3 regions of the Cupriavidus sp. SZY C1 genome follow, and region 3 is predicted to be linked to each of the others. Evidence: predicted binding sites of a transcription regulator. Region 3 holds the regulator's gene; each other region holds the start of a gene.
What was found. Region 3 encodes sigma-54, which starts transcription at its own class of promoters, with help from an activator protein. Its sites were predicted from a motif close to TGGCANGNAANCTGCTTT; they were not measured.

Region 1 (7,900 bases), on a different contig from region 3:
ACGGTCAACGTGGTCGAGATGGAACGCGCGACGTTCGCCAAGCAGATCGTCGGCGGCTGAAATCGGCCGCCCCTGGGCGCCGGATGACCTAAGCTGGAAGCCTGGGCCCCGCCGCCCCATCCCCCGACAACCACAAGACCCACGCCATGGACACCCCATTCCACCCGTTCTCGGACCTGTTCGCCCAGCTTGGCCTGCCCAACGACGAGGCCAGCATCCGCGCGTTCATCGCCAAGCACTCCCCGCTGCCGCAGGACAAGCAACTGTGGGAAGCGCCGTTCTGGACGCCGGCGCAGGCCGCGCTGCTGCGCGACGAATTCATCGAGGACGCCGACTGGGCCGAGGTGGTCGACCAGCTCAACCTGGCGCTGCGCGCGCCGGCCTGATCGTCGACGCCCGCGATGGACGCCCCGTCGGTACCGGGGCTACCATCGCTTCACTCGCCCGCCGGAGATAGCGGCCGCCACGCGCCGCGCCGCGCCGGGCATGCCGGTACGCTTTGGAGATAGCCATGCTGCTGCGCCGTCCCGTCGTCCAACTTGCCATCCTTGCCGCACTGCTGCCCGGCATCACGCCGCTGTTTCACGGGCACGCCCAGACACCCCAGCCATCGCCGGCCGACGCCGCGATCAACGATGCGATCTCCGACGCCGTGCGCCAGGGATCGATCCGCTTCCAGCCCACGCCGGCCCAGCCGCGCACGCTGGAGGAACAGTGCGACCAGCTGGCCCTGCAGATCGGCGAAACGCCGCGCCGCAGCTACCGCCCGTCAGGCGGCCCGCCGGTCGAGAACAGCCAGGGCACGGAAATCTCCACGGTCGAACGCGACCGCACGCGCCGGCAACTGCAGAAGGTGTATCAGGAGAAATGCATGCAGTAGACGACGGCCCGCTTTGCACGGGACCGGCTCCCCTCTCCCACCTGTGGGAGAGGGGTTGGGGGAGAGGGCGTTGAGCGTCTGCTTGCCGACTGGCCGCAATTTGCAGCTGTCGGCCCTCTTTCCCGCCCCCTCAGGTCACCGGCGCCGGGTTGAACAGGGCCAGCGAGTTGTGCAGGCCATGGTGTTCGGCCCAGGTCTTCTTGCGGCCGCTGGCCACGTCGATCATCAGGCGGAACAGCTCCCAGCCCACGTCCTCGATGGTTGCCTCGCCGGTGGCGATGCGGCCGGCGTTGACGTCCATCAGGTCATGCCAGCGGCGGGCCAGGTCGCTGCGGGTGGCCACCTTGATCACAGGCACCTCGGCCAGGCCGTACGGCGTGCCGCGGCCCGTGGTGAACACGTGCAGGTTCATGCCGGCGGCCAGTTGCAGCGTGCCGCAGATGAAGTCGCTGGCCGGCGTGGCGGCGTAGATCAGGCCCTTGGTCTTGACGCGCTCGCCCGGCGACACCACACCCGTGATCGGCGCGCTGCCCGACTTGACGATCGAGCCCATGGCCTTCTCGACGATGTTCGACAGCCCGCCCTTCTTGTTGCCCGGCGTGGTGTTGGCGCTGCGGTCCACGCGGCCGCGGTCCAGGTAGCGGTCGTACCAGTCCATCTCGCGGATCATCGCCTCGGCCACCTCGGGGGTGGCGGCGCGCGAGGTCAACTGGTCGATGCCGTCGCGCACCTCGGTCACCTCGGAGAACATCACCGTGGCGCCGGCGCGCACCAGCAGGTCGGTGGCAAAGCCGACGGCCGGGTTGGCCGTCACGCCCGAGAACGCATCGCTGCCGCCGCACTGCACGCCCACGACCAGCTCGGACACCGGCACGGTCTCGCGCTGGCGCGCGTTCAGCGCCTCCAGGTGCGGGATCGCCATCTCCACGATCGAGTCGATCATCGACCCGAAGCCCACGTGCTTGTCGTCCTGCAGGCAGACCACGCCCACCTGCACCTCCCCGGCGCCGGTCTGGATCGGGATCGTGCCGGGGGGCATCAGGCGGTCCGGCTGCAGCTTCTCGCAGCCCAGGCTCACCATCATGGCGGTGCCGCCGAAGTTCGGGTTCAGCGCGATGTTGCGCAGCGTGCGGATCGGCACCACGGCATCGGGCGCGTCGATGGCCACGCCGCAGCCGTAGGTGTGCTCCAGCCCGATCACGTCGTCCACGTTCGGGTACTTCGGCAGCAGTTCGGCCTTGATGCGCCGGACCGCGTGGTCCACCACGCCGGCCACGCACTGCACGGTCTGCGTGATCGCCAGGATGTTGCGGGTGCCCACCGAGCCGTCCGGGTTGCGGAAGCCCTCGAACGTATAGCCCTCCAGCGGCGGCAGCGGCGCGGGCAGGCGGGTGCCAACCGGCAGGTCGGTCAGGCCGGGCGCCACCGGCATCTCGATGGTGCGCTCGTTGACCCAGCTGCCGCGCGGCAGGTCCTGCAGCGCGTAGCCGATGGTCACGTCGTAGCGCGTCACCGCGTCGCCCTTCTTCAGGTCGACCAGCGCCACCTTGTGGCCCTGCGGCACGCGCTCCACGAGCGTCAGCCCGCACGGGAACACGGTGCCGGCCGGCAGGCCGCCGTCGTTGGCCACGATGGCGACGTTGTCGTTGGGATGGATGCGGATGTACAGCGGCGGACGCTGCTCCGCGGCCTGGGCGTTCTGTACCGACAGGTCCGACATGATGGGGATTCCTTTTATTGGGGGTGCTTCAGTTCGACGCGGCGGATGTCCTTGACGATCACCAGGTAGCTCAGCACGGTAACCAGGGCGTTGATGCCCACGAAGACCAGCGCGCCGTTGAACGAGCCCGTGGCGCTCAGGATATAGCCGATCACGATCGGCGTCACGATGCCGGCGATGTTGCCGAAGGTGTTGAAGATGCTGCCGGCCAGGCCGATCACTTCCTTGGGCGCCGTATCGGCCACCACGGCCCAGCCCAGCGCGCCGATGCCCTTGCCGAAGAACGCCAGCGCCATGATGCCGACCACCAGCCACTCGGCGTCCACGTAGTTGCAGGCCACCATCGACACCGACAGCAGCATGCCGGCCACGATCGGCACCTTGCGGGCCACGGTCAGCGAATGGCCGCGGCGCAGCAGCGTGTCCGAGATCACGCCGCCCAGCACGCCGCCCAGGAACCCGCAGATGGCCGGCAGCGACGCCACGAAGCCGGCCTTCAGGATCGACATGCCGCGCGCCTGCACCAGGTACACCGGGAACCACGTGAGGAAGAAGTACGTCAGCACGTTGATGCAGTACTGGCCCAGGTACACGCCGGCCAGCATGCGGTTGGTCAGCAGCTGCCGCGCGTAGAACCAGCCGGCCGGGTTGGCGGCCTTGCCGGCCTTGCTGGCCTCGTCGCCCTCGCCCATGTGAATCAGGCCGCCGCCCTGCGTGATGTGGTCGAGTTCGGCCTGGTTCACACCGGGGTGCGTGGCCGGGCTGCGCATGACCTTGAGCCAGACCAGCGCCAGCAGCATGCCCATGATGCCCATCCACAGGTAGACGTGGTGCCAGCCCCAGCTATGGACGATCCAGGCCATCAGCGGCGTAAAGACCACGGCGGCAAAGTACTGCGCGGCGTTGAAGATGGCCGATGCCGTGCCGCGCTCGGCGGTCGGGAACCAGCTTGCCACCACCTTGGCGTTGGCCGGGAACGCCGGCGATTCGGCCAGCCCCACGGCAAAGCGCAGCGCGAACAGCACGCTGATGGCCTGCCCGATGCTGGCAAACACGCCAATCCAGCCCTGCAGCAGCGTGAAGAACGACCACAGGAAGATGCTGAACGCGTAGATGCGGCGCGCGCCGAAGCGGTCGAGCAGCCAGCCGCCCGGGATCTGCGCCATCACATAGGCCCAGCTGAAGGCCGAGAAGATATAGCCCATCTGCACGGCCGAAAAGCCGAACTCCTCGCGCATGGCGGGGCCGGTGATGGACAGCGTGGCACGATCCGCGTAGTTGATCGTCGTCACGATGAAGATCAGGGCGAGAATCCAGTAGCGGACGTTGGTGCGGCGGGCGCCCGAGGCGGCGGCGCTGGTGGTGGGTGTTACGTTCATCTGGGTCTCCGCACAGCCGGCGGACCAGGATGCGGGAATGCGTCGGGACCGGCGTGTGATATGTCGTCGTACGACCAGAATTATAGAGACGCGGTTCCTTCCACCACAGTGCGCGTTTACCCTGACGTGGTGCACGGCGCCGTCTTCCGGTGCATCGGCCGAAGTGCCGACCTTTCAATCAGCTTGCGGGTTTGCGGGGATTTGATGCACACCACCGTCGCCCTGCCCGCCCGCGCCCAGACACCCGAAACGCCACCCGAATGTCTGCCAGGTACCGGGGTTTTCCCTTGGTTGGCGCCGTACCGCTTGCACGCCCCCAGGGTTAGTTGTACGATGACTTATCTCGAAACATCACAACGATGGAACGAGTACAGGCACCGGCCTTGTTCCACACCCAACCCACCATTCGCCATGTGGCGACCAGGAAGAGCGACATGACTACACCGCAAGAACTGAAGCAGATTATCTCGGAAGGCCTGCTCTCGTTTCCCATCACCGACTTTGACGCGCAAGGCAACTTCCGCGCCGACACCTACGCCGCCCGCCTGGAATGGCTGGCCCCGTACGGCGCCTCGGCCCTGTTCGCCGCTGGCGGCACCGGTGAATTCTTCTCGCTGACGCAGCAGGACTATTCGAACGTGATCCGCACTGCGGTGGAAACCTGCCGTGGCAAGGTGCCCATCCTGGCCGGCGCCGGCGGCCCGACCCGCGTGGCCATCGAGTACGCCAAGGAAGCCGAGCGCCTGGGCGCCCACGGCATCCTGCTGATGCCGCACTACCTGACCGAGGCCAGCGAAGACGGCATCGCCAACCACATCGAAGAGGTCTGCAAGGCCACCAAGTGCGGCGTGATCGTCTACAACCGTGCCAACTCGCGCATCGGCGCCGACCTGCTGGCCAAGGTTGTCGACAAGTGCCCGAACCTGATCGGCTTCAAGGACGGCGTGGGTGACATCGAGGCCATGGTCCGCGTGCGCCGCAAGCTCGGCGACCGCCTGGCCTACCTGGGCGGCCTGCCCACCGCCGAAGTCTACGCCGCTGCCTACAAGGCGCTGGGCGTGCCGGTGTACTCGTCGGCCGTGTTCAACTTCATCCCGAAGACCGCGATGGAGTTCTACCGTGCCGTGGCCGCCAACGACGAAGCCACGATCGGCCGCCTGATCGACGACTTCTTCCTGCCTTACCTGGACATCCGCAACCGCAAGCATGGCTACGCCGTGTCGATCGTCAAGGCCGGCGCCAAGCTGGTGGGCCACGATGCCGGCCCCGTGCGCGCGCCGCTGACCGACCTGACCGAGGAAGAAATGGGCAAGCTGGACGTCCTGATCAAGAAGCTCGGTTCGCAATAAGCCGGACTGCGCTACCGCCAAAAGCCGACCTTCGGGTCGGCTTTTTCATGCCCCGCCGCTGCGCGACCTGCCCCGCCAGCGGGCGCGCGTGCGCCATTCTGGCGCTTTGACGATACGTGCGGGCGTGTCCGGGCTGGCCCGAAACCTGCTGTACCCCGCACCGAAGAGTAGAAGCGTTCAACCGCCCCCTCCCTGGCCGGGCGGCAGGAAATTGCTCTTGATTGTCCGCGCCGAGTGCCGGAGATCGAGAGCCCTGCCGGGCCCTGCCTCCGCCGTCGGCCGGCCCGTTCACCTTTCCTGAACCCCGGAACGACATGATCGACACCACCCTCCCCCTCCACGAACTGGACCGCGAAGCGCGCATGGGCGCGCACGGCCACGAGACCGACGCGCGCGAGATCCGCCGCATCGACCTGTCCGACTTCGCGCGCCGCAAGGCGGTGATCGCCGACCAGCTCTGGCAGGCGGCCACCGACATCGGCTTCTTCCAGCTCGACAACCACGGCATCGACCTGGCCGCCGTGCGCGAGGCGTTTGCGATGACCGAGCGCTTCTTCGCGCTGCCGGAGCCCGTCAAGGCCAGGTATCCGCTGCAGAAGGCCAACAACGCCGGCTGGGAATCGCGCGCGCAGGTGCGGCCGTCCACGGGCACGCCGGACCAGAAGGAGTCGTACCAGGTCACGCGCCCGCACATGGCGGCGCTGTGGCCGTCTGAGGATGAACTGGCCGGCTTCCGGGCGACGATGCTGGCCTTCGAGCGACAGTGTTGGCACGTCGGCATGAAGGTGCTGTCCTGCTTTGCCGACCGGCTCGGCTTCGACAGCGAATTCTTCACGCGCGCCCACGACCCGGCCGCGCCCGACTACCAGAGCACGCTGCGGCTGCTGCACTACTACGCGATCCCGGCCGAAGCCCAGGACAAGCTCGACCTGTGGCGGGCGGGCGCCCATACCGATTTCGACTGCCTGACGCTGCTGTTCCAGCGCCAGGGCCAGGGCGGCCTGCAGGTGTGTCCGGGCAAGGAGATGGACGCGCAGGCGTGGACGCCGATCCCGCCCGACGAGGACGTGATCACCTGCAACATCGGCGACATGCTGATGCGCTGGAGCGACGACCAGCTACCGTCGAACTTCCACCGTGTGCGCAACCCAGCCCCGGGCGAGTACATGGGGCCGCGCTACAGCCTCGCGTTCTTCTGCCAGGCCAACCGCGACGCGCGGATCGAGGGGCCGGCGAAGCGGTATCCGCCCATCACGGCCGGCGATTTCCTGCGCCAGCGCGTGGCGGCCAACTTCAAGACGTACTGAGCCGCCCGGCCCAACAAAAAACCCCACGCTCTCGCGAACGTGGGGTTTCAAGCCACCCGGTACCGGCGGGCCGGTATCGGGCAGGCGACTTCCAAAGGGATCGGGCTATCAGGCCGCGGCGTCCTTCAGCTTCTTCAGCGGACGGACCTTGACCTTGACGCTGGCCGGCTTGGCCGGGAACCAACGCTCTTCACCGGTGAACGGGTCCTTGCCGAAGCGCTTCTTCTTGGCCGGCACTTGCTGGGCGGTCACCTTCAGCAGGCCCGGCAGCGTGAATTCGCCGGCGCCCTTCTTGTTCAGCGCGCTGACGATGGTGTTTTCGAGATGGGCCAGCACCGACTTCACGGCCTTGGCTTCGAGCTGGGTTTGCGCTACCAGGTGAGCGACCAGGCTCGACTTGTTGAAGGTGTCCTTCAGCGGCTTCATGGTCGGCGTGGCAGCCGGCGCAGCCTTCTTGGCCGGAGCGGCGGCCTTCTTAGCGGCAGCCTTCACGGGTGCCTTGGTTGCTGCGGCCTTCTTGGCAGCAGGCTTGGTTGCAGTCTTCGCGGTCGGTTTCGCTTTGGTCGCCATATCTGGATGTACGAGAGTTGAAGATTGAAGTCCCGGCCGATTCGCCCGCACGCTGCAAGCATCGCTGCATGGCGATTCGTGCTGGCCGGCACGCACTGAATCATAGCGGAAACCGCCAGAAGTAAAGGGGTTTTCTCACATGCGGCAGGTCAAACCAAGTGAAAACCCCGGGTTTTGTCGCTGGTTTGCGTCAGCACCAACGCTGCGAAGCGCCACGTCCCCCCACTTTCGCGCTTCGCCCACGCGCCGCACGCGTCCGGAACGGGCGTGTTCAGTGCGCGTGCGCGGCCACCGCATCGCGCGTGCCACGCGCCAGGCCCAGCGCGAAAGCGGTCTCCGCCACCAGGAAAAGCGGGCCCACGAGCAGGCCCATGATGTCGTCGACAAAGGCCGGCTTGCGTCCTTCGAAGTAGTGGCCGACGAACTGGATGACCCATCCGGCCACGAACAGGCCGATGCCCGTGGCCAGCCAGGGCGGCGTGGAAAACGCGGCAATGCAGGCCCCGGCCCAGACGAACACGGCCAGGATCGCGGCCATCGCCACGCCAAAGCCGAACGACAGCCGCAGGTAGAACAGGCACGCCAGCACGTACACGACGATGGCCGGCGTCACGAACAGCGCGCCGTCGCCCAACGGCATGACCGGCCGCCCGAGCAGCGCGGTAACCGCCAGCACGATCATCGGGATACCGATG
Region 2 (7,900 bases), on a different contig from region 3:
TCGACTTGCGCATCTTGGCCGACACGAAGCGTTCGTAGTGGCCAAGGTCCAGGTCGGTTTCAGCGCCATCCTCGGTCACGAACACCTCGCCATGCTGGAAGGGGCTCATCGTGCCGGGGTCGACGTTGATGTAGGGATCGAGCTTGAGGAGGGTGACTTTGAGGCCGCGCGACTCGAGAATGGCCGCGAGCGAAGCAGCAGCGATGCCCTTGCCGAGAGAAGAGACGACGCCACCGGTGACGAAGACGAATTTGGTCATAAACCGAGCTTGCCGGGGAAATCGGGATTATACATGAGAGCCCGAGCGCCGCCGACCCGGAATTTGTGACAACAGGGTGTCCCGGGGCCCCTGCCCGGCCGCCTGCGGCGCATGCGCCGCCCGGCCGCGCCGCGCCGCCGTCAGCGCCCGGCCTGCCCTTCGGCCTGGCGCATTCCGCCAATCAGGTCGCGCACCACGCCGGCCGTCTCCAGCGGGCGTTCCATCGGATAAAGATGGCCGCCTTCGACAAAGCGCAGGCGCTCGCCGACGAGCCTGCGCGTGGCGCCCAGCCCCACCTGCCGCACCTCGCGCGAACGCGTGCCGGCGACAAAGCCCACCGGCACCGGCGCGCCTTCCGCCACGCGGCGGCCCAGGCTGGTCGGCAGCGTGCGGTAGATCCGGTATTCGACGTCGCGGTCGAAGCGCAGGCGCCGTTCGGCGGCGCGGCCGGTGGGCTCGGTGCCGTGTTCGGCATAGTCGCGCAGCACGTCGGGGTCCCAGACCTGGAAGTTGCGCTTGGCCTGGAAGTGAGTCCAGACCGATTCGGCATCGGGCCAGTGCGTGCGGCGCTTTTTCGTCACCGCCGCCGGGCTGGGTTTCTCGTCCAGCCCCAGCACCTGCGACGCCCGCAGCAGCGACGCCCGCCAGCCGGCGATGATCGGCGAATCGAGCATGACCACGCCGCGCACATGCCGGGGATCGCGCAGTGCCGCCATCAGCGACAGAAAGCCGCCCAGCGAATGGCCGACCAGCCAGACCTTGCGCGGATCGTCGCCGCCGCGACGGGCCTGCGCCATCTCGCGCAACAGTTCCTCGACGAGGTTCGGCCATTCGCGCGTGACCGGCAGGCGCGGGTCGTGGCCGTAGCGCTCGACCGCGCGGATCTCGAATTCATCTTCGAGCGCGCCGAACAGCTTGCGGTAGGTCGGCACGGGGAAGCCGTTGGCATGGGAGAACAGCAGGAGGTCGCGCATGGGGGCGATGGCGTCGGGAAGATAAGGATCGCCGCAGAGTGTAATGCCGCGCCCGCGCCGTTCGGGGCCCCCGCCCCGTCCGGCGCGTAGGGGAATCCTTCTACCCGCCGGGCGTCGGCCGCCGGCCGCCCTACCGCTCGCGGCGCGCGCGCACCGGCTGGCCCCAGCGGTCCACGTCATCGCGGGCCAGCGGAAATTCGGCCGGCTGGGTGGCGTCCCACTCGGGGTTGCTGATTTCGCCAAAGACCTGCCGCAGGCGATGGCCCCAGGTGTCGCGGATCATCCGGAAGTAGGCGTTCTTCTCGTCGATGTTGACAAAGCGCGTCACGCGCAGCGAATCGGTCTCGTAGACCAGCAGGTCCAGCGGCAGGCCCACCGAGATATTCGACTTCAGCGTCGAATCCATCGAGATCAGCGCGCACTTGGCGCCCTCGCCCAGCGGCAGCGACGGCGACACCACGCGGTCGACGATCGGCTTGCCGTACTTGGCCTCGCCAATCTGGAAATAGCAGGTCTCGGGCGTGGCCTCGACGAAGTTGCCCGCCGCGTAGATGTTGAACAGCCGGTGGCGCTCGCCACGGATCTGGCCGCCAAAGATCATGCTGACGTTGAAGTCGATGCCGGCCTCGCGCAGCGCGTGGGCGTCGCGCTTGTGCACGGCGCGCACGGCGTCGCCGACGATGGAGGCGGCCTCGAACATATCGCGGGCCGTCCAGAGCGACCGATTCTCGTCGCGCGCCTCGGCCAGCAACTGGCGCACCGACTGGCTGATGGCCAGGTTGCCGGCCGTCATCAGCACCAGCACGCGGTCGCCCGGTTCCTCGAAGACGGTCATCTTGCGGGCCGTGGAAATGGCGTCCACGCCGGCGTTGGTGCGGGAATCGGACAGGAATACCAGGCCGGCATCGAGCCGCATGGCTACGCAATACGTCATGAGTATCAATGGTTGGCGACGGCAAGCTTGCATTCTAGCCGGTCGCGGAAATGGGGAAGCCCTAGGGGTCAAGCGTTTGAACGGCGCGCGGACATTCTGCCCGGCGCCCGCCCCCGGAGCGGGCGGAACAACCGTCAGGAAACGGGCGTGATCGAGATATCGACTTCCAGCGTCTCGCCGGCGCCGCCTTCCAGGATGCCCCGGATCGGTGCGGCCGACGCGTAGTCGCGCCCCACGGCAAGCCGCACATGGCGCGCGTCCGTCACACAACGGTGCGTGACGTCGATGCTGCACCACAGGCCCTGCGCCGCGTCCAGGCAGACGTCGGCCCAGGCGTGGCTGGCCAGCGCCGTGGCGGCCGGGTCGTAGAAGTAACCGCTGACATAGCGCGCCGGGATGCCGAGCGCCCGGCAGGCCGCCACCATCACCTGGGCCTGGTCCTGGCAGACGCCGCTGCCTTCGCGGAACGCCTCGGCGGCCGACGTGCCGACATGGGTCGTATTGGCCTGGTAGCGCACCCGGTCGGCAATGCCGCCGGCCAGTGCCACCAGCGCCGGGGCGTCGTGGCCGGCCGCCAGGTACGGTGCGGCGAACGCGCGCATGTCGGCCGGCGCCTCGGTCAGTGGCGTGCCGGCCATGAAGTAGAGCGGCGACACGCGCGACTCGCCAGGCACAGGCACATCGACGAATGCGCGGTGGTCGCCACCTTCGCCCGCCGTCACCTCCACCTCGCCCGACGCCGCGATGGCGATCGTATGGGCCGGGCCCGTCATCGTGAAGTTGTGGACGATGTTGCCAAAGCCGTCGCGCGCCTCGGACAGGTTGCCCGGCGCCGAAAGCTGCCACGTCTCGACCGACTGCAGCGGCCCCGAACGCGGCGCCAGCCGCAGCTCATGCACGCTGCGGCGGACCGCTTCGGTGTATCGGTAGACGGTGTTGTGGTGGATCTTGTATTTCACGTTGCGTATCGCGCACATGGCACGCCTTGCCGCCCTGCCGGCCAGCGACGTGGCGTGCCCGGCACCCGGGTCGCGCTCAGGCCGCCAGCAGCGGCACCAGGAAGTCCTGGCTGATGCCGTTGCCCAGGTCGCCGATGCGTTCGAGGAAGCTGGTCAGGAAGGCGTGCAGCCCGACGGCAAAGATGTCGTCGATGCGCGCGTATTTGAGGTCGGCGTGGAGTTTACCAGCCTGGCGCTCGGTCTCGGCCGACTGCTGGTTGCGCACCAGCGCCAGGATCGCCACCACCTCGTCCAGGCTGGACACCAGCGAGCGCGGCATGTCCGGCCGCAGGATCAGCAGCTCGGCCACGCGCTGCGGCGTGATGACGGCACGGTAGATCTTGCGGTAGACCTCGAAGCCCGAGACCGACCGCAGCACGGCGGCCCAGTGGTAGAAGTCGTTCTGCTCGCGGTTCGGGTCCAGGTCGCCGTGCTCGCGCGCCGACGCCTGGAACTTGACGTCGAGGATCCGCGCCGTGTTGTCGGCCCGCTCCAGGAACGTGCCCAGCCGCATGAAGTGGAACGCGTCGTCCTTGAGCATCGTGCCGAACTGCACGCCGCGCGCCAGGTGCGAGCGGAACTTGACCCATTCGAAGAAGCGCGACGGGTCGTCGCGCAGTTCGCCATCGGCGATCATGCGCTGGACGTCCAGCCACGTGGTGTTGATGGTCTCCCAGACCTCGGTCGTCAGCGACCCGCGCACCGCCCGCGCGTTCTCGCGCGCCGCGCGCAGGCAGCTCATGATCGACGACGGGTTGGTCATGTCGCGCACCATGAAGTCGATCACGTCGTCGCGGTGCAGCAGCCCGTACTTGTGGTCGTAGGCGCGGGTCAGCTCGGAGATGTCGAGCATCGCCCACCAGCCCTGCTCGGCCACCTCGGCCGACTGCGGCAGCAGCGAGGTCTGGTAGTTGACGTCGAGCATCCGCGCGGTGTTTTCCGCGCGCTCGGTGTAGCGGGCCATCCAGAACAGGTGGTCGGCGGTGCGGCTCAGCATGGCAGGTTCTCCCGGCGGTCGGCGGTCATGGATCAGCGCTCCAGCACCCAGGTGTCCTTGGTGCCGCCGCCCTGCGACGAATTCACCACCAGCGACCCCTCGCGCAGCGCCACGCGCGTCAGGCCGCCGGGCACCATGCGTACCTCCTTGCCCGACAGCACGAACGGCCGCAGGTCGATGTGGCGCGGCGCGATGCCCGATTCCACATAGGTCGGGCACGTGGACAGCGCCAGCGTGGGTTGCGCGATGTACTGCTCGGGGCGGGCCTTCACGACTTCGCGGAACTGGTCGATCTCGGCCTTCGTGGCCGCCGGCCCCACCAGCATGCCGTAGCCGCCCGCGCCGTGCGTTTCCTTGACCACGAGGTCGGCCATGTGGTCCAGCACGTACTGCAGGTCGTCCGGCCGCCGGCACATGTAGGTCGGCACGTTGGACAGGATCGCCTCCTCGCCCAGGTAGAAGCGGATCATGTCCGGCACGTACGGATAGATCGACTTGTCGTCGGCCACGCCCGTGCCGATGGCGTTGCAGATGGTCACGTTGCCGGCCCGGTAGACCGACAGCAGCCCGGCGGCGCCAAGCGCCGAGTCCGGCCGGAACACCAGCGGGTCCAGGAAGTCGTCGTCCACGCGGCGGTAGATCACGTCGATGCGCTGCGGGCCCTGCGTGGTGCGCATGTACAGGTGGTCGTCGTCGACGAACAGGTCGCTGCCTTCCACCAGCTCCACGCCCATCTGCTGGGCCAGGAAGGCGTGCTCGAAGTAGGCGGAGTTGTACATGCCCGGCGTGAGCACGACCACGGTGGGATCGGCGATGTTCTGCGGCGACACGCTGCGCAGCATGTCGAGCAGCAGGTCCGGGTAGTGGGCCACGGGCGCCACCCGGTTGCGCGCGAACAGGTCCGGGAACAACCGCATCATCATCTTGCGGTTTTCCAGCATGTATGACACGCCGGACGGCACGCGCAGGTTGTCCTCCAGTACGTAGAACTCGCCCTCGCCGGCGCGCACTACGTCGATGCCGGCCACATGGGCGTAGATGTCGCGCGGCACGTCGATGCCGAGCATCTCGGGCCGGTACTGGGCGTTGTTGTAGATCTGGTCCGGCGGGATCACGCCCGCGCGAATGATGTCCTGCCCGTGGTAGATGTCGTGGATGAACCGGTTCAGCGCCGCCACGCGCTGGCGCAGGCCGCGCTCCAGCGTGGCCCATTCGCTGGCCGGGAACACGCGCGGGATCACGTCGAACGGAATGGTCCGCTCGGTGCCGCTGTTGGACTCGTCCTTGTCGCCGTAGACCGCGAACGTGATGCCCACCCGGCGAAAGATCAGGTCGGCCTCGGCACGCTTGTTGTCCATCGTCGCCGCCGACTGCCGGCCCAGCCAGTCGGCAAAGCTCCGGTAATGGGGCCGCACCGCGCCCTGCGGCAACGCCTGCCCGGCCTCGATGGCCGGCACCGTGCCGTCCTCCCGCCCTTCCAGCATCTCGTCGAAAAACCGCGCCGCCATGATGGCCGCTCCTTCGTGGATGTGGGCGCCCGCCGCCCGGGCCGTGCCGCCAGCCAGCTACCGGTCCCGTCCCGCACGGCCATACCGCCAGCCGCCCTTGTTATCGATGCCTCGTCGAGTCGACGCTTGAAGCATATCCGTACCGGCCAAACCCGCAAGGGGCATGCATCTGGCAGGGTTGGGGGTACGCGGAACGGTTTAGCAAGATGCGCGCCAGGGGGTGGGGGTGGCAGGCCCTACGGCCTGGCTTGCTCCCCTCTCCCGCACGACACCGAATCCGGCGGACACTTGGTCAAGATGTCCTGCACCAGCGCCTCGGGCGGGCGGCGGATGTCCAGCACCAGCGCGTCGTGCGGTTCTTCGAGCGTGTCGAACTGGCTCTGCAGCAGCGCCGGGTTGAAGAAATGGTCCGAGCGGACCGACAGCCGGCTGCCGATCGTTGCCGCATCGCCCTTCATGAACACGAACGTCACGCCGCCGTCGGGCGGGGTCAGGCGGTCGCGGTAGGCCTGGCGCAGCGCGGAGCAGGTGAACACGTGGGTCCGGCCTTCGGCGCGGGCGGTGTCGATGGCCGCGCGCATGGCGTCCAGCCACGGCCAGCGGTCTTCGTCGGTCAGCGGCACGCCGGCGTGCATCTTGGCCTTGTTGGCCTCGCTGTGGAAGCTGTCGGCGTCATGAAAGCCGCAGTGCAGTTGCTGCGCCAGCAACTGGCCGACCGTGGTCTTGCCGCTGCGGAAACGCCCATCAGGATATAGATCATGTCTGCTCCATCGAACATGGTGTCGGGTGGTGTTGCCACCCTTGTCGGTAGCCGCCGGCCACGTGCGACGCGGCACGGCGGTGCCCCGGCACGCCCTGGCCGGGGAATACGAAGTTTCTGAAGAAAGCCGGCGCCTGACGGCGCCTATTGTGCGACGGCGGCGCCCGTTTGGACAGCCGCGTCGGCCTCGGACAGGTCCAGCGCGCTGCCGCCCTCCTCGGCGATGCGGGCGTGGCGTCGGAACAGGCCGAACAACCCGCGACCCATGCTGAAATCCGCGAACGGGTCGGCCGGTGCCGGCGCGGCCGGACGGGCCGCGAACGCCTGCTGCGCGGCGGCGTCGCCCACCAGTTCGAGCGTGCCGGCCACCGCATCGACGCGGATGATGTCGCCGTCACGCACGCGCGCCAGCGGGCCACCGGCCAGCGCCTCGGGGCCGACGTGGATCACGGCCGGCACCTTGCCGGACGCGCCGGACATGCGCCCGTCGGTCACCAGCGCCACCTTGTGGCCCGCATCCTGGAGCGCGCCCAGCGCCGGCGTCAGCCGATGCAGTTCGGGCATGCCATTGGCATTCGGCCCCTGAAAGCGCACCACGGCCACGACGTCGCGGTTCAACTCGTCGGCCTCGAAGGCGGCCTGCAGCGCCTCTTGCGAATCGAAGACGCGCGCCGGCGCCTCGACCACGCGGTGTTCGTCGGACACGGCCGAGACCTTGATCACGCCGCGTCCGAGGTTGCCGGCCATCAGCCGCAGCCCGCCCTCGGCCGAGAACGGCGCCGACGCGGGCGCCAGCACGGCGGTATCGCCGCTCGTGGTAGGCCCGTCGCGCCAGCGCAGCTTGCCGTCGGTCATGACCGGTTCCTCGGTATAGCGGGCCAGCCCGCGCCCGACCACGGTGTTGACGTCCTCGTGCAGCAGCCCGGCGTCCAGCAGTTGCCCGATCACGAAGGCCACGCCGCCGGCCGCGTGGAAGTGGTTCACATCGGCCGACCCGTTGGGATAGACCCGCGCCAGCAGCGGCGTCACGGCCGAGAGCTGGTCGAAGTCGTTCCAGTCGATCAGGATGCCGGCCGCCCGCGCCATGGCGACCAGGTGAATCGTATGGTTGGTCGACCCGCCCGTGGCCAGCAGGCCCACCATGGCGTTGACGATGGCGCGCTCGTCGACGATCTGCGCCAGCGGCGTGTACTCGCGCCCGCGGGCAATCAGCGCCAGCGCCCGCTGGGCCGCCGCCGTGGTCAGCGCATCGCGCAGGCCGCTGTCCGGATGCACGAACGCCGCGCCCGGCATGTGCAGGCCCATGACTTCCATCAGGAACTGGTTGCTGTTGGCGGTACCGTAGAACGTGCAGGTACCCGCGCCGTGGTAGGCCGCGCATTCGGCCTCCAGCAGCGCATCCCGGCCCACCTGGCCCGTGGCGTAGAGCTGCCGCACGCGCGCCTTTTCCTTGTTCGACAGGCCCGACGC
Region 3 (7,900 bases):
CGGTGCGGCGCCTGCTGGAAGACCAGGCGCGCATCGGGCTGTTCTAGCGGAAGGCGGCGGCGCCGCCCGGATCAGACGATATGGTGCTGCCGCATGTAGCGGTGCACGATCTCGATGCGCATGCCGGCGTCGGGCAGCGCCATCAGCATCTGCTTGGCCTTGAGCGGCACGGGCAGCAATTCGCACAGGCGATTGGCCACCCAGCTCGGGTCGTCCCAGAGATAGGGTTCGGCAAAGGGCAGCTTGGACTTGTCGGGCTGCTCGCTGTGCAGCGAGGCGACGATGCGGCGCAGCGCGTCCAGGCACTCGCTCAGCAGCTCCAGCTTGCAGTCGATGATGTCGTCGGGCAGGACTTCGGCCTGGGCGACGATCAGGCCGTCGTCGCGCGTGGCATGGGACAGCACGCGAAAGCGCTGCCGCCCGCGCGTTTCGATCAGCAGCACGCCAAGCTGCTCCATGTTGCAGTCGACGATCTGCGCCAGACAGCCGATTTCCTCGGGCACGGCATCCACGCCGGGCCGCGCCACCTCGTCGCCGCTGGCCAGCAGGCAGACGCCGAACGGCGCGTCCTCGCGCATGCACTGGCGCACCATGTCGACATAGCGTTTTTCGAAGATGCGCAGGGGCAGGCGGCCGTCGGGAAACAGGACCGTGTTCAGCGGGAACAGCGGCAGCGCGTCAAGGACGGTGCCGGTGGGTGCGGTGCCGGAGGGAAGAGTCGACATGCGTTGGCCGCTCCAGTGGCGGGCGGGCCGTGACGGCCGCCCTTCAAGCCCGCATGTCAGCCGGCCGGGGCCAACTCGCGGTGTCTGACCAGCACATTACCATGGGCCCGGAAATAGTTGGCGAGCCGTTCGGCGATGAAGACCGAGCGGTGCTGGCCGCCGGTGCAGCCGATGGCCACGGTCAGGTAGCTGCGGTTGTCGGCAATGAAACTCGGGAGCCACTTTTCCACGTAGGCGCGGATGTCTTCCGCCATCGCCAGCACCATCGGCTGGCTCTGCAGAAAGTCGACCACCGGGGCGTCGCGGCCGGTGAGCGGTCGCAGCGCCAGGTCGTAGTAGGGGTTGGGCAGCGAGCGGACGTCGAACACCAGGTCGGCATCGCTGGGCACGCCGTGCTTGAAGCCGAACGATTCGAACAGCAGCGTCAGCGACTGGCCGCTGGTGCTGTCCACGCGGATCAGCTCCTTGACCCAGCTACGCAGCGTGTTGGTGCGCACGTTGCTGGTGTCGATGCGGTGCGCCGATTCGGCCAGCGGGCTCAGCAGCTCGCGCTCCATCTCGATGGCCTCGATCAGCGACGTGCTGGCCGCGGCCTCCGCCTCGGCGCCGCTGCCCGATTCCAGCCGCGTCGACAGCGGGTGGCGGCGGCGCGTTTCCGAATAGCGCTGCACCAGCGCGTCGGTATTCGCCGTCAGGAACAGCACCTGGACCTGGTGATGCGCCGACAGCTCGCGCACCGTGTCCGGCAACCGCGCCAGCGACTCGCGGCTGCGAATGTCGGTGGCCACGCCCAGGTGCGTGTAGCCCTGGTCGGCCAGGTAGGCGGTGAGATCGGGGATGAACTGGGCGGGCAGGTTGTCGACGCAGTAGTAGCCTGCATCTTCCAGGACGTTCAGGGCGACAGACTTGCCGGAGCCGGAAATTCCGGTAATGAGAATGATCCGCATAGCGACGCAAGGATAGCACCGCATGGTGGCTGCGTCATGACAGCCGGCTGACGCGAACATGGCGAATCACGGGAGATTCGCCATGTTCGCGGGAAAACCGCCGGATGCGGGGCGGCGGGGTGGGGCTCAGGCCGCCGGCTTGGCCGAGAGGCAGTCGCTCATCGCCTTCTTGTACTCGTCGCCCTTCTTGCCCTTGTTCTGCTTGCTGCAGGCCGACATCTTGTCCTGCTGCGTCTTGGGCTCGGCCGCGGCGGCCGGGCCGTTGCCGGACAGGCATTCGCTCTGGGCCTTCTTGTACTCGTCGCCTTTCTTGCCCTTGTTGGCCTTGGCGCAGGCGGCCATCTTTTCCTGCTGGGCCGTCTTGCCGGACTTCTCGGCCGCCGGCGCCGACGCGCTCTGGGCAAACGCGCCCGTGGCGAACAGCGGGGTCACCAGCACACACATCGCGATCAGCTTCTTCATGCTTCTCTCCTCTGTGGAAACACATCGTGGCCGCGCGCCGTGGGTCTGGCTGGCGGAAATGGGCACGATGCCCATTACAGCACAAAACGATGACGGTCCACGGCGCGTTGACGCCGGCCGCGCGGGGCTTGTAAGCAAATGAAAACGCCCGCTGGGCAGCGGGCGTCCGGGCGGGCAAGGCGGGGGCGGTCAGAGCAGCCGGCCCTGGCTGCGTGAAACCACGTCGGCCTGCATGGCGGCGCGCTGGCGGTCCATGAAGTCGCGCAGCGTGTCGATGCCGCGCAGGCGCAGGATCGTGTTGCGCACGGCCGCTTCGACCAGCACGGCCAGGTTGCGGCCGGCCGCTACCTGGATCTTGACCATGTGGATCGGCAGCCCCAGCACGTCCAGGTACTGGGAATCGAGCGGCAGGCGTTCGAACTCGCCGTCGTTGCGGCGCACCAGTTGCACCACGAGCTTGAGCTTCATCTTCCGGCGCACGGCCGTCTCGCCGAAGATCGTCTTGATGTCTAGCAGGCCCAGGCCGCGCACTTCCAGCAGGTTCTGCAGCAGCGGCGGGCAGCGGCCTTCGATGAAATCGGGGCCCAGGCGCACGAAGTCCACGGCGTCGTCGGCCACCAGGCCGTGGCCGCGCGAGATCAGCTCAAGGCCCAGTTCGCTCTTGCCCAGGCCCGATTCGCCCATGATCAGCACGCCCATGCCCAGGATGTCCAGGAACACGCCGTGCATGGTCACGCGCGGCGCGGAGATGCGGGACAGGTAGAGGCGCAGGTGGTCGATCACGGCCGCCGAGGACACCGGCGTGGTGAACAGCGGCGTGGACGAGCGCGTGCAGCGCAGTTCTAGGTCCGGCGGGGGCTCCATGCCGTCGGCCACAACCAGGAACGGCGGCTCCAGCAGGATCAGCTCGCCCATCTGGCGCTTGCGCGGCTCGTCGTCCAGGCGCTGGTAATACTGGATCTCCGGCTTGCCCAGCACCTGGATGCGGTTCGGGTGGATCAGGTTCAGGTGGCCGACCAGGTCGGCGGCCGAGGTGGCTTCGCGGGCGAATTCGACGTCGAAGGCACGGTCGGCCCCTTCGAGACCGGCGACCCACGACAGTTTGATGTCGGCTGCGTTGTCGTCGAAGATCGACTGCGAGGTGACGCCGGTGAGTTCCATGCGGGATGACTTTCTACTTGGGGGCGGGTGTGGCTTCAGGCGGCGCGCCGGGCCGGCCTGCGGGTCGTCACGGGTGCCATTCGGTCAGCAACTGGTGCACCGCCTCGGGCGTGGGCAGCGTGGCCAGGCCCTCGCGCATTTCGCGGTCCGAGAGCAACTGCGCGATTTCCGAAAGGATTTCCAGATGCTGTTGGGTGGCCTGTTCGGGCACCAGCAGGAAGATCAGCAGCGACACGGGCTTGCCGTCGGGCGATTCGAACGGAATCGGCTCGGCCAGGCGCATGAAGCCGGCCAGCGGCTGTTTGAGCCCCTTGATGCGGCCGTGCGGAATGGCCACGCCGGCGCCCAGGCCGGTGGAGCCCAGCGACTCGCGCGCAAACAGGTTGTCCGTCACGGTGGCCCGGGCAACGCCATGGTTGTTCTCGAACAGGAGCCCGGCTTGCTCGAAGACCCGCTTCTTGCTGGTGACGGTGACGTCGAGATGGATGTTGCCGGGTGGCAGCAATTTGGCCAAACGATTCATGGGCGATGCACGAGAAGTCAGGGTGGCGATGCGGCGTGTCGTCGCCGTCCCGCCGGAATGGGGCAATTCAGGATTCGAGTGCTATGGACGCCCGCATTGGAGCGTCCGGCCATTATAGAGCAGGGCCACAGCGCGCTTGTGCACTGCAGCGCCGGCGTCGCGGTGGTTGCCGTCGACGAACCGGCCGGTTAGCCCACCCGGCTGCCCGCCGCGCCGCCGGCTGATCGCCATGCGGCATGCGGTGCGGTACACCGGGACCGTTCTGCCTGTCGTTCTTGTATGGCGCAGCATACACCGAGCGGCGCCGGATGCGAACACCCCGGCTGCCGGGGCGCGCCGGACGTGGCGCCAAGGTAACGCGGCACGCGCGGCCGGGACATCAAAAAAGCCGCGCAGATGCGCGGCTTTGCTCTCTTCCTATCAGTCCTCTCGGGGACGCTCGCGTCCGCCTCAAGGGGCAGTCGGGTTTGCCAGCCTATTGTTGCTGCAGCTGGGCGGCGGCCATCTGGTACTTGACCGCCTCGCGGTCATGTCCCTGCACCCGGTCCTTGTAGCGGATCACCTGACGGTCGAGCTTGTCGACCAGACAGTCGATCGCGGCGTACAGGTCTTCATGGTGCGCTTCGACGAAGATGTCCTTGCCCTTGAGATGCAGATTGATTTCCGCGTACTGACGCCTGTCCTTTTCCTTGTGGTTGTCGACCGATAGCAGCACGCTCACGCCAATGACCTGATCGAAATGCCTGACAATTCGCTCCAGTTTCGTTTCCACATACTCACGCAGCGGCGGCGTGATGTCGAGGTGGTGTCCACTGATCTTGAAGTTCATAGCGCTTCTCCTTCTGAAAGAGCCGCACCAGGCAGGCGGTTGCGGCTCGGCTACAAAGACTTGCGGAGATTCACTGCGGGGATCTTCAGCGCTTCGCGGTATTTGGCCACCGTGCGGCGTGCGACCACAAAGCCCTGTTCGCCCAGCAATTCGGCGATGCGGCTGTCGGAAAGAGGATTCCTGGGGTCTTCGGCTCCTATCAGTTGCTTGATCAGCGCGCGGATCGCCGTGGATGAGGCCGCGCCGCCCGTCTCGGTGGAGACGTGGCTGCCAAAGAAGTACTTCAACTCGAAAGTACCCATCGGCGTGGCCATGTATTTGTTCGTCGTCACCCGGGAAATGGTCGACTCATGTAAACCGAGTGTATCGGCTATTTCCCGCAAAACCAAGGGTCGCATCGCTATTTCGCCGTGCGAAAAAAAGTTCTTCTGACGCTCCACAATTGCCTGCGCCACCCGCAGGATCGTGTCGAATCGCTGCTGGATGTTCTTGATGAGCCACCGCGCTTCCTGCAGCTTCTGCTGCAGCCCGGCCGCCCCGGCCTCGCCCTTCGCGCCGCGCAGGATCTGCGCGTACATGTCGTTGATCCGCAGCCGCGGCATCACGTCGGGGTTCAACTGGGCGATCCAGCCGCTGCCGCTCTTGCGCACGAACACGTCCGGCACCACGAAATCCGCTTCAGGACGACTGTACGCATGTCCCGGGTACGGCGCCAGCGAACGGATCAGCTCGTGCGCGGCCTTCAAAGCTATTTCGTCCACCTGGAGCGCTTTCTTAAGCCGCGTGTAGTCGCGCACGGCCAGCAGTTCCAGGTGCTGGTTGACGATGGTCAGGGCCAGCTCGCGCTGCGGGTGCTGCAGCCGCTTCAGTTGCAGGCTCAGGCATTCCGCGGCATTGCGGGCGCCCACGCCAGGCGGGTCGAAGCTCTGCAGCAGCGTCAGCATCGCGTGCACTTCATCGTGTTCGAACTCGAGTTCTTCAGGAAGTTCGCTGCAGATTTCCTCGAGTGACGCACTCAGGTAGCCGTCGTCGTCCAGCGATTCGATCAGGAAGATGGCCAGGCCCTTGTCGCGCGCCGAGATCTTGAGGGGCGTCAATTGCTCCATCAGGTATTCGCGCAGCGTGGGATCCGCGTCGCGCAACTGCATCGGCGTCTTCTCGTCCTCGTCGCCCTGCGGGCGGCGCGCGAAGTCGTCCAGGCTCCAGTCGTTGCCGTAGTCCTCGCTGCCCGAATCGCCAAAACCCTCGTCCTCGCTGCCAGCGGCGCGATCGGTGCGGTCGTCGCCGTTGGCCTGGGGCTCGGCGGGAGCCGGCGCCGGGGCGCTCTGCAGGTTGACGGACCCGTCCGCGGCCACCCGCAGCGGGCTTTCGATCCAGTCGTTCTCGCGTTCGAGCAGCGGGTTTTCCGTGAGGGCCTGTTCCACCTCCTGCTGGAGTTCGAGCGTGGAAAGCTGCAGCAACCGAATCGATTGCTGCAGTTGCGGCGTCAGGGCCAGATGCTGGGAGAGTCGGAGCTGAAGCGAAGGTTTCATGCGACCTATTCTATGCGCATCTTTCCGTTGTTGGAACGGAATTTGCTAGAACCTATCGTTTCGGCTTCGCTGATCGGAAACGGCTTTGGAAAAGCCGTGTGCAGGTGCGGTAAAAATGACCTGCGGGCGGCGCGGGGCCGCGCTTTACATGCGGAAATTCTCGCCCAGGTAGACGCGCCGGACCGACTCGTTGGCGATGATTTCCTCGGGCTGGCCGGCCGCCAGCACGGTGCCTTCGCTGATGATGTACGCGTGGTCGCAGATGCCCAGCGTCTCGCGCACGTTGTGGTCGGTGATCAGCACGCCGATGTTGCGCGCCTTCAGGAAGCTGACGATGCGCTGGATCTCGCCCACGGCAATCGGGTCCACACCGGCGAACGGCTCGTCCAGCAGGATGAAGCGCGGCGACGACGCCAGCGCCCGGGCGATTTCCACGCGCCGCCGCTCGCCGCCGGACAGCGACAGCGCCGGGTTGTTGCGCAGGTGGGCAATCTGCAGGTCGTCGAGCAGCGAATCGAGCCGGCGCTCGATTTCGGCCTTGGACAGCGGCTTGCCGTTGTCGACCTGCAGTTCCAGCACCGCGCGGATGTTTTCCTCGACGTTGAGCTTGCGGAACACCGACGCTTCCTGCGGCAGGTACGACAGCCCCATGCGGGCGCGCTCGTGGATCGCCAGGCCGCTGATGTGCACGTCGTCCAGCACGATGTCGCCTTCGTCCAGCGCCACCAGCCCCACGATCATGTAGAACGACGTGGTCTTGCCCGCGCCGTTGGGGCCGAGCAGGCCCACCACCTCGCCGCTCTTCACGTCGAGCGACACGTCCTTGACCACGGTGCGCGTGCCGTAGCGCTTCTTCAGGTGGCGCACGACCAGCGTGCTGCTGTCGGTGCGGACGGCCGATGCGGAGGACGGGGCGGCGGCGGCGAGCGTGGCGGTATCGTTCATCAGGGACTGGCTGGTCAATCGTTAGGGCTTGGCGGGCGTGGCCGACGGCCGCAGGTCGAGCTGCGGGCCGGCCGCGGCGGGCGCGCTGGCATCGGTGCGCGGCGACAGCACCGCGCGCACGCGGCCTGACGGGTTGCCGGCGGTCGTGTTGTTGTCGCCGCCCGTGGCCGTGTAGTACTCGTTGCGGCTGTCGTAGGTGATGACCGCGCCGCGGATCTCGTCGATGATCTTCGCGCCCGCGCCGGACACGCGCGCCGCGCGGGCATGGCCGATCAGCTTGTTGACCTCCGACTTGCCGTCGTATTCGATGCGGTCGCCCCAGCCGTCGATGTACTCGTCCACGCCGTCGCGCTTCTGGCGGATGTACGCCTGGCGGCCCGGCTTGGCGGTGGCGATGGCGTACTGGTAGCCCTCGGGGTCGGTGCGCAGCTCGGCGGCGTCCGACTTCAGCACCATCGTGCCCTTGGTCAGCACCACGTTGCCGGTGAGCGTGTAGATCTGCTTGACGTCATCGTAGCTGGCGTTGTCGGCCTCCAGCACCAGCGGCTTGCCCTGGTCCGCGCGTTCGGCAAAGGCCGGCGCGGCCAGCGTCAGGCCGATGGCGGCAAGGGCGCCCAGCAGGGCGGGCGCGAGGCGGCGACAGGACGATGTCGTCAGGGATGCGGTCATGTTTGGCGAATGATGAGATGAAGACGGCGACCAGGGCGCGCCGCCGCGTGGGCGGCTGCCGGCGTCACTGGGTCCTGGTCTGCCCCTGCGGCGGGTTCATGATGATC

Region 1: QTN24_RS07505 (isopenicillin N synthase family dioxygenase) is a predicted target of sigma-54. The motif match lies at 5,463-5,480, and genes of this name have one in related genera.
Region 2: QTN24_RS15935 (circularly permuted type 2 ATP-grasp protein) is a predicted target of sigma-54. The motif match lies at 5,869-5,886, and genes of this name have one in related genera.

Annotation. Positions count from the first base shown of each region.
Region 1 is NZ_JAUANU010000003.1:265,172-273,071, reverse strand. Features, by position in the region: gene QTN24_RS07535 (5-carboxymethyl-2-hydroxymuconate Delta-isomerase) at 1-60, shown strand, start outside; gene QTN24_RS07530 (DUF2789 domain-containing protein) at 147-386, shown strand; gene QTN24_RS07525 (hypothetical protein) at 512-880, shown strand; gene garD (galactarate dehydratase) at 1,011-2,600, opposite strand; gene QTN24_RS07515 (MFS transporter) at 2,615-3,979, opposite strand; gene kdgD (5-dehydro-4-deoxyglucarate dehydratase) at 4,414-5,328, shown strand; gene QTN24_RS07505 (isopenicillin N synthase family dioxygenase) at 5,643-6,635, shown strand; gene QTN24_RS07500 (HU family DNA-binding protein) at 6,744-7,205, opposite strand; gene QTN24_RS07495 (DUF962 domain-containing protein) at 7,477-7,900, opposite strand, start outside.
Region 2 is NZ_JAUANU010000009.1:164,042-171,941, forward strand. Features, by position in the region: gene QTN24_RS15910 (CTP synthase) at 1-259, opposite strand, end outside; gene QTN24_RS15915 (alpha/beta hydrolase) at 400-1,233, opposite strand; gene QTN24_RS15920 (peptidase) at 1,364-2,167, opposite strand; gene QTN24_RS15925 (transglutaminase N-terminal domain-containing protein) at 2,302-3,126, opposite strand; gene QTN24_RS15930 (alpha-E domain-containing protein) at 3,203-4,162, opposite strand; gene QTN24_RS15935 (circularly permuted type 2 ATP-grasp protein) at 4,195-5,670, opposite strand; partial or broken gene QTN24_RS15940 (gluconokinase) at 5,907-6,430, opposite strand; gene edd (phosphogluconate dehydratase) at 6,575-7,900, opposite strand, start outside.
Region 3 is NZ_JAUANU010000007.1:92,973-100,872, forward strand. Features, by position in the region: gene mutY (A/G-specific adenine glycosylase) at 1-47, shown strand, start outside; gene QTN24_RS13090 (LON peptidase substrate-binding domain-containing protein) at 72-725, opposite strand; gene rapZ (RNase adapter RapZ) at 782-1,672, opposite strand; gene QTN24_RS13100 (PsiF family protein) at 1,799-2,134, opposite strand; gene hprK (HPr(Ser) kinase/phosphatase) at 2,324-3,295, opposite strand; gene ptsN (PTS IIA-like nitrogen regulatory protein PtsN) at 3,363-3,818, opposite strand; gene hpf (ribosome hibernation-promoting factor, HPF/YfiA family) at 4,294-4,647, opposite strand; gene QTN24_RS13120 (RNA polymerase factor sigma-54) at 4,698-6,179, opposite strand; gene lptB (LPS export ABC transporter ATP-binding protein) at 6,324-7,124, opposite strand; gene lptA (lipopolysaccharide transport periplasmic protein LptA) at 7,146-7,793, opposite strand; gene lptC (LPS export ABC transporter periplasmic protein LptC) at 7,858-7,900, opposite strand, start outside.